2 regions of the Cellulomonas sp. P5_E12 genome follow, and region 2 is predicted to be linked to the other one. Evidence: predicted binding sites of a transcription regulator. Region 2 holds the regulator's gene; the other holds the start of a gene.
What was found. Region 2 encodes LexA, which represses DNA repair genes until DNA is damaged. Its sites were predicted from a motif close to TCGAACANNTGTTCGA; they were not measured.
Positions count from the first base shown of each region.

Region 1: the regulator LexA is predicted to act here: its motif matches at 3,499-3,514, upstream of ACXJKA_RS14850 (DUF222 domain-containing protein).

Region 1 is NZ_JBFUMP010000018.1:15,601-21,535, forward strand. Features, by position in the region: gene ACXJKA_RS14825 (ATP-binding cassette domain-containing protein) at 1-276, shown strand, start outside; gene ACXJKA_RS14830 (ABC transporter permease) at 273-1,082, shown strand; gene ACXJKA_RS14835 (methylated-DNA--[protein]-cysteine S-methyltransferase) at 1,243-1,743, shown strand; gene ACXJKA_RS14840 (MoaD/ThiS family protein) at 1,787-2,014, shown strand; gene ACXJKA_RS14845 (NAD-dependent epimerase/dehydratase family protein) at 2,063-3,088, shown strand; gene ACXJKA_RS14850 (DUF222 domain-containing protein) at 3,741-5,192, shown strand; gene ACXJKA_RS14855 (DsbA family protein) at 5,469-5,935, shown strand, end outside.
Region 2 is NZ_JBFUMP010000011.1:51,632-57,566, forward strand. Features, by position in the region: gene ACXJKA_RS11050 (S9 family peptidase) at 1-1,961, opposite strand, end outside; gene nrdR (transcriptional regulator NrdR) at 2,018-2,533, opposite strand; gene ACXJKA_RS11060 (LysM peptidoglycan-binding domain-containing protein) at 2,956-3,357, opposite strand; gene lexA (transcriptional repressor LexA) at 3,708-4,460, shown strand; gene ACXJKA_RS11070 (L-lactate dehydrogenase) at 4,507-5,508, opposite strand; gene ACXJKA_RS11075 (ATP-dependent DNA helicase) at 5,542-5,935, opposite strand, start outside.

The sequences.
Region 1 (5,935 bases), on a different contig from region 2:
CTGACCGTCGCGCTCGACGGGACCGCGGCCCGGGTGGCGTCGATCGTCGAGGCGCTGCCCGGCGCCCGCGACGTGACCGTCGACGGCGCGCGGGTCGAGGCGCGGGTCGCCGACGCGGGCGTCGCCGTCCCGTCGCTCGTGCTCGCGGCATCCGACGCGGGTGCACCGCTCCTCGAGGCCGTCGCCGTCCGACCGACGCTCGACGACGTGTTCCTGGCCCTGACGGGCCGCAGCCTGCGCGAGTCCAGCACCGCTACCGAGGAGGTCGCAGCATGAGCACCCTGACCCTCACCCCGCCGGTGAGCACCGTGACGCCGGTCCGGCGGTCGTGGCTCGCCGACGTGTGGCTCGTGATGACCCGCGAGCTGCGGCCCGTGGTCCGTGAGCCGTTCTCGGTCGTGTTCGGCCTGGTCCAGCCGCTGGTGTTCCTGGGGCTGTTCGGCCCGCTGCTGGTCGGCACGTCCGACGGGCTGAGCTCCGCCGAGGTGTGGCAGTGGTTCGTGCCGTCGGTCCTCGTGATGACCACGCTGTTCGGCACCTCGACCACCGGCGCCAACCTGCAGTTCGAGATGCAGACCGGGGCGCACGAGCGGCTGCTGGTGACGCCGCTGTCCCGCTCGGCCCAGCTGGTGGGGCGCTCGCTCAAGGAGATGGTGCCGCTGGTCGCCCAGGCGGTCATCGTCGTCGTCGTGATGCTGCCCTTCGGCTTCCGCGCCGACCCCGCGGGCGCTGTGGTCGGGCTCGCGATGCTGGCGGTGCTCGGTGTCGGGCTCGGCTCGTTGAGCTACGCGCTGGCGATCGCCGTGCGCAAGCAGGAGTGGATGTTCTGGGCCGTGCAGCAGACCGTGCTGTTCCCGCTGCTCATCCTGTCCGGGATGCTCCTGCCGCTGGAGACCGGTCCGCAGTGGATGAAGGTCGCCTCCGCGTTCGACCCGCTGCGGTGGGTGGTCGAGGCCGAGCGGGCGCTGTTCGCCGGCGACCTGACCAGCAGCGCCGTCGCGGCCGGGTGGCTCGCCGCGGTGCTCACGGCCGCGGTCGGGCTGGCGGTCGGGGTCCGCACGCTGCTGCGCAGCACCGACTGATCTCGCACCTCACATCGCCCGTCCGTCGCGCGTCTTCCCTCAGGAGACGCGCGACGGGCGGGCGTTGTCAGTGGGTGGGGGAATGATGTCGACCATGACGATCCAGGGGGATGTGGGAACGAGCACAGCGTCAGGTCTGGATACTCTCGACGAGGTGCGCGTGGTGCACACCGTCGTGCCCTCGCCGCTCGGTCCGATCACGCTCGTCGCCCACGATGGTGGGCTCAGCGCGCTCCTGCTGCCGAGCTCGAAGTACGAGGCCGCGCAGGGTCCGTTCGGCGAACGGGCGGACGACGAGTTCGACCACGTCCGCGAGCAGCTCGACGAGTACTTCGCCGGCACGCGCACCGAGTTCGACCTCCCGCTGCACTTCGTCGGCACCACGTTCCAGTGCCGGGTGTGGGAGGGGCTGTTGCGCATCCCGTACGGGCAGACGCGGTCCTACGGCGACCTCGCCGCGGAGATCGGGCTGGACCCGCGCACGTCGTCCCGCGCCGTCGGGGCGGCGAACGGCCGCAACCGGATCGCGATCGTCGTGCCGTGCCACCGGGTCATCGGCGCCGACGGGTCCCTCACCGGCTTCGCGGCCGGCCTGGACGCCAAGCGGTTCCTGCTCGGGCTCGAGGCCAAGGGGCGGCCGCGGGAGCACCTGCTCTTCTGACGGGTGCCTGTCCGGACCGTGGGTCCGGTGGCAGCATGGGGCCATGGCGCTCGTCCGGTACGTGGCGGCCGCCGCCGAGGCCGCCGGCACCGCCGCCGAGCAGGTTCCCGCCTCGACGGTCGGTGAGCTGCGCGCACAGGTCCTGATCCGGCACGGCGGCGAGCTCGCCCAGCTCATCGGTGGGTGCTCGTTCGTGGTCGACGGCGTGCGCTCCGACGACGCGAGCCCGCTCGGCCCGAGCGACGTCGTCGACGTCCTGCCGGGTGGCTGACACGGGTCCCCAGATGCGCCGCGTCCGCTGTGCTGCGAGCGTGTGCGCATGAGGGTCGTCGTGGTCGGTGCCAGCGGCAACGTCGGCACGGCATTGTTGCGGCGGTTCGTGGACGACGGGACGGTGACCTCGGTGGTCGCCGTCGCGCGACGGATCCCGCGCTGGCCCCCTCCGACCCCCTACGGCGTCGCGTCCTGGGTCGAGTGCGACGTCGCGGCGCCGGCCGCCGTCGACGATCTCGAGCCCGCGTTCCTCGGTGCCGACGCCGTCGTCCACCTCGCCTGGGCCATCCAGCCGAGCCACAACCGTCGGCGGCTCCACGACGTCAACGTGTCCGGGACGCGGAACGTGGTCGAGGCGGCTCGTCGGGCGGGGGTCCCGCACGTCGTCGTGGCGTCCAGCGTCGGCGCCTACTCGCCCGCCCCCGACGACGTCCCGCGCGGGGAGGGCTGGGCCACCGACGGCGTGCGGTCGTCGTCGTACTCCGTGGACAAGGCCGCCGTCGAGCGCGTGCTCGACGAGGCCGAGGAGCGCTACCCGGACCTCGCGATCGCCCGGCTGCGCCCCGCGCTCGTGTTCCAGCGGGCCGCTGGGCACGAGATCTCGCGGTACTTCCTGGGTCCCTGGGCGCCGAAGCGCGCCATCGCCGGCCGGCTCCCTGTGCTCCCGTGGCCCACGGGGCTGCGGCTGCAGGCGGTCCACGCCGACGACGCCGCGCAGGCCTACCGCGAGGCAGTGGTCCGCCGCGTGCGGGGTGCGTTCAACATCGCCGCGCCTGACGTCCTGCGCGGTCCCGAGGTGGCCGACGTCGTGGCGCGCGGGCGGCTGCGCGACGTCGCGGTCTCCGAGGCGAGGGGGGTGCTTGCCGCGGCGTGGCACGCCCGGGCGGTGCCGGTCGGGCCGGGCTGGCTCGACATGGCGCTGGCCGCGCCGGTGCTCGACACCTCTCGTGCCGAGCGCGAGCTCGACTGGCGGCCGCAGTGGTCGGCCGTCGATGCCGTGCGGGACCTGGTGGCCGGCATCGCTGCCGGCGCAGGGACGGTGAGCCCGCCGCTGCGGCCGCGGCGGCGCTGAGACCTGCTCGTCCCCACTCTCGTGGTTCCACCGTTGCCCGCAGGGCCGCGCCTGTTGGTGGCTACGTGCGCGGAAGCTGCAGCTCGCTCGCACCCCGGTGAAGGTGGTGCCATCCATCACCGAGACGCGTCGCTGGAGCCGCCGACCCGGGCACAGCTGGGCTCCGTGAGCGTTGATGAGTGCGTCTTCTGTCGGGTTGTGGCCGACACTCTCTTCAGCAGAGCCGCGAAATGCCATGGGCATCGGAGGTTGTCGGCTCTTGTATTCTCCGCATGCGTCCGTTGTCTTGTGGATGAACGCCAAGAATTTGGCGGCTGTGGACGGCTCGGTGGCGCTGTGACCTGCGACGATGTGGTTTCGACCCTCGTCTCACGATGCGAATGAATGCACCGGTGAATGTCAGTGGTGCCTGGAACACTTCTTTGTGGGCGGATCGTCGGGCTCGATTCTCGGGTCCGTCCCGGTGGCGCGAAGGAGGTGGCTGACGGTGTCGATCGACGAGGACCGTGGCGTTGCCGGCTCTGCGTCAGGCTTGCCGGCCGACTCGAGAGGGTCGGCCGACTCGAGAGGGTCGACCGGGTCGGCCGGGTCGGCCGGGTCGGCCGGGTCGACCGGGTCGGCCGGGTCGGTCGGCGGGTCACCGGAGACGGGCGTGGGCTCGCCTGCGGCGGTCGCGTTGGCGGCGTTGAGGTCGGCGGTCGATGCGTTGGCGGTCGCGTCGGATCCGTCGACCTCGGCGGGGCGGCTGGAGGGTGTGGCTGCGGTCGAGGTGGTGCGGGAGGCCCTGGGGTTGGCGGGGCGGTTGTCCGCGATCGCGGCGCGGGTGGTTCCTGTGGTGGAGGCCGATGGGTGGTGGGCGCTGGAGGGTGCGCGGTCGATCACGTCGTGGGTCGCGGCGCAGGGTCGCCTCCCTCACGGGCAAGCGAAGCGTCTGGTAACGCTCGGGCGGGCGTTCCGGGACGACCTGCCCACCACCACGGTCGAGGCGGTCGCCGGGAGAGTGCCGCTGGAGGCCGCCCACGCGATCGCCGGCGCGGCGAACACCGAGGACCGCCGTGCGGCGCTGGCCGCCCCGGCCGAGGAGTGCGGGGAGCAGTTTCTGCTGGAGTTCGCCCGGGTGTTGCCGGTCTCCCAGTTCCAGCTGCTGGCCCGCCGCTGGGCCGCGCACGCGGACCCGGCCGCCGACGACCGCGGGTACAGGGATGCGTCGGACCGGGAGTTCCTGACCTTGGCCCAGACGATGGACGGGTGCCACCTGCGCGGGTTCCTGACGAGCGAGCACGGCCACGCGTTGCAGGCGGCCCTGTCCGCGGTGATGTCGACGAGCGCGGACAGTGCGGGTGAGCCGGCGGCGCGGCGCCGCGCGGGGGCATTGGTGAACCTGACCCGCTTGGTCCTGGACCGGGACCTGACCGGCGCGACCGGGACCCACCGCCCCCACATCACCGCCGTGGTCGACCTCGAGACCTTGCACCGGGCGCTGGACCGGGCACCCGGCGGCCGTTCGTCCGGCGGCCGCGCGTCCGGCGGCGGTTCGGCCAGGGCGTCCGGCGGCGGGTCGACCGGGGCGTCCGGCGGCGGGTCGGCCACCACGGGCGAGCCGCAGAACATAACCACGGGTGTCCTCGCGTCGCCGAACGGGCCGCCACCAGTCGGCGATGTCGCGTCGCCGCGCCCGCCACTGCGGGCCGGGGACGTCGAGCGGTTCGCGGTCGGGGAGCTGGTCGGCACCGGTCCCATCCCGGACAGCGTGCTCGCACGGCTCGCGTGCGACTCGGCGATCACTCGGGTCGTGTTCGGACCCCAGTCCCAGGTGCTGAACGTGGGACGCGCCGAACGCACCTACACGGGTGCCAGACGCCGGGCGATCATCGCCCGCGACCAGCACTGCCAATACCCCGGCTGCGATGCGCCACCGGCGATGTCGGAGGTCCACCACACCGAGCACTGGCACCGCGACGGTGGCTCCACCGACGTGCGCACCGGCGCCCTGCTGTGCTGGCACCACCACGAGGTCGTCCACGACCGAGGCATCGAGATCACCCGCGACCACTCAGGCCGATGGCGATTCACCGACCGACACGGACAACCACTCCGCACCTGAGGGCACCGCGACCGAGCGCTCAGCCCGACGTCGCACCCGAACGGTGTCGCGCCCGATCCGCGGCCCGTCTGCATCGCGCGGTACTCGACGTCTCGCTGCGTCCTCGCGTGCTCGCGGATGCCTCCTTGAGGGAGAGGGCACGTGGGCCCGCGGTCTTGGCCGGCCTCGGAGGCTGCGTCGGAGATCCGACACGGCGCCTGACGTGCAGGTCGATCGCCGACGACCGGGCGGCCCGTTCCGCTGTCCCGACGCGGCGCGGTCGGGCATCCTCGACCCATGGCAGACGACATCCCCGCCGAGCGGCACGTGTACGGCCGCGTCGACGCCCCGGTCACCGTGGTCGAGTTCGGTGACCTCGAGTGCCCGTACTGCCGGGCAGCCGCGCCCGCGCTGCGCGAGCTGGTGGACACCTCCGACGGGCAGGTGCGGCTGGTCTGGCGGCACTTCCCGCTGTTCGAGGTGCACCCGTACGCGCTCTCGGCTGCCCTGGCCGCCGAGGCAGCAGGTACCCACGGCAAGTTCTGGGAGATGCACGACGAGCTGATGAGCCACCAGGACCGCCTCTCCGAGCAGGATCTGCGCGCTGCCGCACGCGCGCTCGGGATCGACCCCGCCGAGGTGGCCGGCGAGGGTGCGCAGGCCTACGCACCGGCCATCTCGGCGGACTACGCCGCCGGCATCGAGCTCGGGGTGCGGGGGACGCCGACGGTGTTCGTCGGCGGCGCGCGCTACCACGGGAAGGT
Region 2 (5,935 bases):
CGCAGCACGTGCTCGAACCGCGCCCGACGGTGCTTCGGGTTCCCCGACCGCGAGAGCTCGTGCCCCTCGCCCGGGAACAGCAGCAGCTCCGCCTCCACGCCGCGGCGCTTGAGCTCGACGAACCAGCGCTGACCCTGCTCGACGGGGCAGCGCCAGTCCTGCTCGGAGTGGATGACCAGGGTCGGGGTGCGGACGGCGCCGACGTGGGCCATCGGCGACTGCGCCGCCACCCGTGCCGCGCCGTCGTCGTCCGCGGTGTCCCCGAGGTAGGCGGTGCCGAAGAACCAGCCGATGTCGCTGGACCCGACGAAGCTCACCGGGTCGAGGAAGCCGCGCTCGACGATCGCCGCGACGAACCTGTCCGTGCGCGTGGTCAGCCACGCGGTGAGGTACCCGCCGTAGGAGCCGCCCATGACGCCGACTCGCTCGCCGTCGAGCGCGGGATCCTCGAGCGCAGCGCCGAGCAGGGCGAGGACGTCCTCGGTGTCGACCGTGCCGAAGCCGCCCTGGATGGCGAGCCCGTGGGCCCGTCCGTAGCCCGACGACCCGCGCGGGTTGCCGAACACCACCGCGTACCCCGCCTCGGCCAGCACCTGCACCTCGTCGAAGAGCCCGTGCGTGTACTGGGCGAACGGACCGCCGTGGATCATGAGGATGGTCGGGTGGGGGCCCGCGCCGAACCGCTCCTGGTCGGGCGTCACCACCCATCCGTGCACCTCGTAGCCGTCCGCCGCGGTGGCCAGCAGATCCGTCGGCACGCGCACGCGACCCGTCGCCCGCAGCGGCGCCGAGAGATCGGTGCGCACGTCGACGGCGCCCGTGCCGAGGTCGAGCGACAGCACCTCGCCGGAGGAGTTCGGCGACGAGGCGACCACGACCGCGCGCGCGGCGCCCGACGCCACCGCGGCGCCGGAGACGACGAAGGTGCCGCCGACCAGCGTCGTCGCCGTGCCGTCGGACGCGAGGCGCACCAGGTGCTGGGCACCACGACGCTCGACCCCGACCACCGGGTCCCCGTCGACCTCGACGAGCACACCGGTGAGCTGGTCGGCGTCCAGGTCCGTCAGCCGTTCCGCAGGACCGGCCGCTCCGCCGAGCGCGAGCCGGTACAGGCCCGTCTGGGCTGCGACGAAGTCCCGGCCGGTCGGCCCGAGGTCGCTCGCGAGCAGCCACAGGGTCGAGCCGTCCGCCGACGGCAGCACCGAGTCGACGCCCAGCGGGCTTCCCGCGTCGGCGTCCGTGAGCGGCACCGGCGCCGCCGGGTCGCCGTCCGGCGCCGAGCGGACCAGAACGGCGTCGCTGCGCAGGTCCGACTCGCGCGTCGCGTGCCGGAACGAGACACCGACCAGGGCCTCGCCCGACGGCAGCCACCGCGCGCCGGAGACGCCGACCTCTCCGGCGGTCAGAGCGACGGCGTCCGGCAGGGCAGCCGGCCGCTCGCCGTCGGCCGGGACGTCGACGACGAACACGTGCTGCGGGCGGTCGCGCAGGAAGCCGACGCCGTCGGAGCGGTACTTCAGCTCGGTGATGTGCCGGGGATCTTCCGCCCCCGGCTTGCCGTCCGTCTCGTACCGACCGGACTCGGGAACACGGGCGACGAACGAGATCCGCGTGCCGTCGGGCGAGAACCGCGGCTCGGCGGCGCCCAGCGGCGCATCGGTCAGCTGCACGGGCTCGCCGCCGGCGGACTCGACGAGGAACACCTGCGGCTTGCCGTCGGGCTCGGCCCGCAGGAACGTCACCCACCGGCCGTCGGGCGACACGTCGGGAGCCGTGTCGCGGTGGCCGCGGGTCAGGGAGCGCGGAGGTTCGTCACCGACGAGGTCGACCGACCAGAGGTGGCCGGTGTACTCGTCGCCGGTCAGGTCGGGCCGGAGGACCGAGACGATGGCGCGGGTGCCGTCGGGAAGGACGGCGGGCGGACCGGGGACATGGAGGAGCTCGAGGTCGGTGGGAAGCACCCGACGAACCTACGTGCTCCCGCCGACAGAGGACGAGGCGTGCTGGAGCTCGGCCGTCAGGTCGTGCGGGCGGCCTCGTCCTGCGGCTCGACTGTCGCGTCGGGCTCCTCGTCGTCCTCGGTGCCGTCACGCTCGGCACGCAGGACCGTGATCGCGGCCTCGAAGTCCTCCAGGGAGTCGAACGCCTGGTACACGCTGGCGAACCGCAGGTAGGCCACCTCGTCGAGCTCCCGGAGCGGTCCCAGGATGGCCAGCCCGATCTCGTAGGCGTCGATCTCCGCCGAGCCCGCGCCTCGCAGGGTCTCCTCGACCTTCTGTGCCAGGAGCGCGAGGTCGTCCTCGCTCACCGGGCGGCCCTGGCAGGCCTTGCGCACCCCGCCGGCGATCTTCTCGCGGCTGAACGGTTCGGTGGCCCCGGACCGCTTGACCACCGAGAGGCTGGCGGTCTCGACCGTGGTGAAGCGACGGTTGCAGTGCGGGCACTGACGCCGGCGCCGGATGGTCGACCCGTCGTCCGAGGTCCGCGAGTCGACGACCCGCGAGTCCGGGTGACGGCAGAACGGACAGTGCACCGTGATCCCCTTCGAGCTGGCACGCCCGGCCGAGAGGTCGGCCGGCGGCAATGGCGTCGGAACGCCCCCGTGACGCTAGGCCACGGTCTGCGACGGTGCAAGGTCGACCCGCGCCAGCACCCTGACGTGCACGCGAGCCGACGAGAGGAACGACGAAGCATGCACGAAGGGCGGCCATCCGACGATGGCCGCCCGTCGCGGGGACGCCCCCGTCCCTTGTCACGGGCCGACTCGCCTCGGCGCCGCGCAATACTGCGGGTCCAGAGCGGGATGCTCCCGCACCCCGGGTCCCGCACCCCTGGCAAGCCCCCCAGCTCGCCTTGTGAGGTAAGGCTAACCTAGCAAGCGACGCCGACGGTAGCAACCGCGTCGCCGGCTGACGGCGCTCGGCCTTCACTCCGTCCGGACGGCGCGGTCGCTCCTCAGCCTGCAGGGACGACGATGACCTGACCGGCCATGAGGCCGGCGTCGGGCAGCTCGTTGAGACGGACCAGGTCGAACACCACGTCCCGGACGTCCTCGGACGGGCCCGCGACCGATGCGGCGATCTCCCAGAGGGTCTCCCCCGGCTCGACCGTGTGCCGCACGACCTCCTGCGCGCCCACGGGACCGTCGGCGGCGGCGCGGCTGCCGAGCAGCGTCACGAGAGCGACGACCACGGCGGCGAGGACCCAGAGCACGGCGCGGCCGCGAGGGGTGAGGCGGAGGTGCGCCGCTGCGGGTCGACCGGCGTCGGCCGCCCGGCTCACAGCCGCGGTCCGACGCGCGCCGGCCGTCCGGCCGGCGCTGCTCGGCCGGGTGCTCGGCGTCGCGAAGCTCGACATGCTCGACAAGGTCGGCATCYCCGGTCCCATCACCATCGCGCTCATCACGTCTCTCGTTCCTGCTCGGCCCGGGCTCCCGGGGTACCGCTGATCGTCGAACGCCTGTTCGTCGAACGTCTGTACGATGTCTACCAGCATCCGGTGACACTGTCGAGACACGATCGAACAGATGTTTGATCTTCGGTCCCGAAATCCCTAGGCTGGCGATGCGGCACAAGCGCACCACGAGCCACTGACACGCCCGCCGGGAGGTTCCCGTCAGCGCAGGTCACGGGCCCGGGAGCGCGGGTGGAGCAGGCGGAGGAGGCGGAGCGGGCCGAGAGGCGGCCGCCCTACGGAGGAGGAGCGCAGTGACGGACTCACGGGACACGTCCCAGCCCGAGCAGGACCTGGCGACGATCCACGCGCTGCCGGACAGCGCGCCCGGTCCGGACGGCCTCACGGCGCGTCAGCGGCTGGTGCTCGACACGATCCGGTCGTCGGTCGAGTCCCGCGGGTACCCGCCGAGCATGCGCGAGATCGGCGAGGCCGTCGGCCTGACCAGCCCGTCCAGCGTCAAGCACCAGCTCACCGCGCTCGAGCGCAAGGGCTACCTGCGCCGGGACCCCAACCGCCCCCGCGCCATCGAGGTCGTGCACGCAGACGACTCGCGCGGTGTCGGCACCTGGACGGCGCCCGACGGCAGCCGCTCGAACTTCCCCGACCAGGCCGACGGCGAGCGCATGCCGGCCCCGTCCTACGTCCCGGTCGTCGGTCGGATCGCGGCGGGCGGTCCCATCCTGGCCGAGCAGGTGGTGGAGGACGTGTTCCCGCTCCCCCGTCAGCTGGTCGGGGACGGCGACCTGTTCCTGCTCAAGGTCAGCGGCGACTCGATGATCGACGCCGCGATCTGCGACGGCGACTGGGTCGTGGTCCGTCGGCAGCCCGTGGCGGAGCAGGGCGAGATCGTCGCGGCCATGATCGACGGCGAGGCCACGGTCAAGACGCTCAAGCGCATCGACGGCCACGTCTGGCTCATGCCGCACAACCCGGCGTACTCGCCGATCCCGGGCGACGAGTCGACCATCCTCGGTCGCGTCGTCAGCGTGCTGCGCAGCCTCTGACGCGCCTGCCGGGCCACCCTCCGACGAGGGCGGCCCGGCAGCTCACTCAGAATCCGAACTGCCGGGCGACCGCGCGCACCGCGTCGGCCGACTTCCGCAGCCCGGCGAGCTCGCTGTCGGACAGCGGTACGGGCAGGCGTTCGCCCACACCGTGCGCGCCGACGATGGCGGGCACCGACAGGCACACGTCGCTGATGCCGTGGAAGTCGTCGAGCAACGACGAGACGGGAAGGACCCGGCCCTCGTCCTTGACGATGGCCTCGATGATCCGCGACCCGGCCAGCGCCACCGCGTAGTTCGTCGCGCCCTTGCCCTCGATGATGCGGTACGCCGACTCGACCACCTCGCGCGTGATGCTCTCCCGCACCTCGGCGGTGAGCGGACCGGCCCCGCCGGCCCCGGTCCACTCGAGCAGCGGGACGGAGCCGATGCTGGCGGACCCCCAGAGCGGAAGCTCCGTGTCGCCGTGCTCGCCCGCGATGTAGGCGTGCACGTTCTGCACGGCGACGCCCGTGTGCTGCGCGATCAGGTAGCGCAGCCGCGACGAGTCGAGCACGGTGCCCGAGCCGAACAGCTGGGCGGGCGGCAGCCCGGAGATCTGCAGCGCCGCGTAGGTGACGACGTCGACGGGGTTGGTCACCATGACGTAGACCGCCTCGGGCGCGACCTCGACCAGCGCCGGGAGCACCTTGCGGACCAGACCGATGGTCGCCTCCGCGAGCTCGATCCGGGACTGCCCGGGCTTCTGCTTCGCACCCGCGGTGAACATCACGACGTCCGCGTCCGCGCACACCGCGATGTCGTCGGAACCGACCACCTGCGCCATCGGCATGAACTGGATGCCGTGCCCGAGGTCGAGCGCCTCCGCCTGCACCTTCGCCGCGTTGATGTCGTACAGGGCCACCGAGCGGGCGGCCCCGCGCATCAGCGCGGCGTACGCCATCGTCGATCCGACGGCCCCCGCGCCCACGATCGCGAGCTTCGACGTGCGGCGCGCGCTCCGGTAGGGGGCCATGCCGACGTCTTCCATGTCCAGGCTCTCGGTCATCTTGCTTACCTCCGGGTCGTCGACCCGACGAGGCTATCCGGCGGTGGCGAGCCGCTGCAGCGCGGAGACGGCCACGGCGCGGTCGGTGGTCCGCCAGAAGTCGGGCAGCGACCGCGTGAGGAAGCTGCCGTAGCCGGCGGTCGCCAGCCGGGGGTCGAGCACCGCCACGACACCACGGTCCTCGCTGGTCCGGATCAGGCGACCGGCGCCCTGGGCGAGCAGGAGAGCGGCGTGGGTGGCGGAGACCGCGAGGAAGCCGTTCCCGCCCGCCGCCTCGATCGCGTCCGAGCGGGCGGAGGTCACGGGGTCGTCGGGCCGCGGGAACGGGATGCGGTCGATGATGACGAGACGGCAGGTGGCGCCGGGGACGTCGACGCCCTGCCAGAGCGACAGGGTGCCGAACAGGCAGGTGGGCTCGTCGGCGATG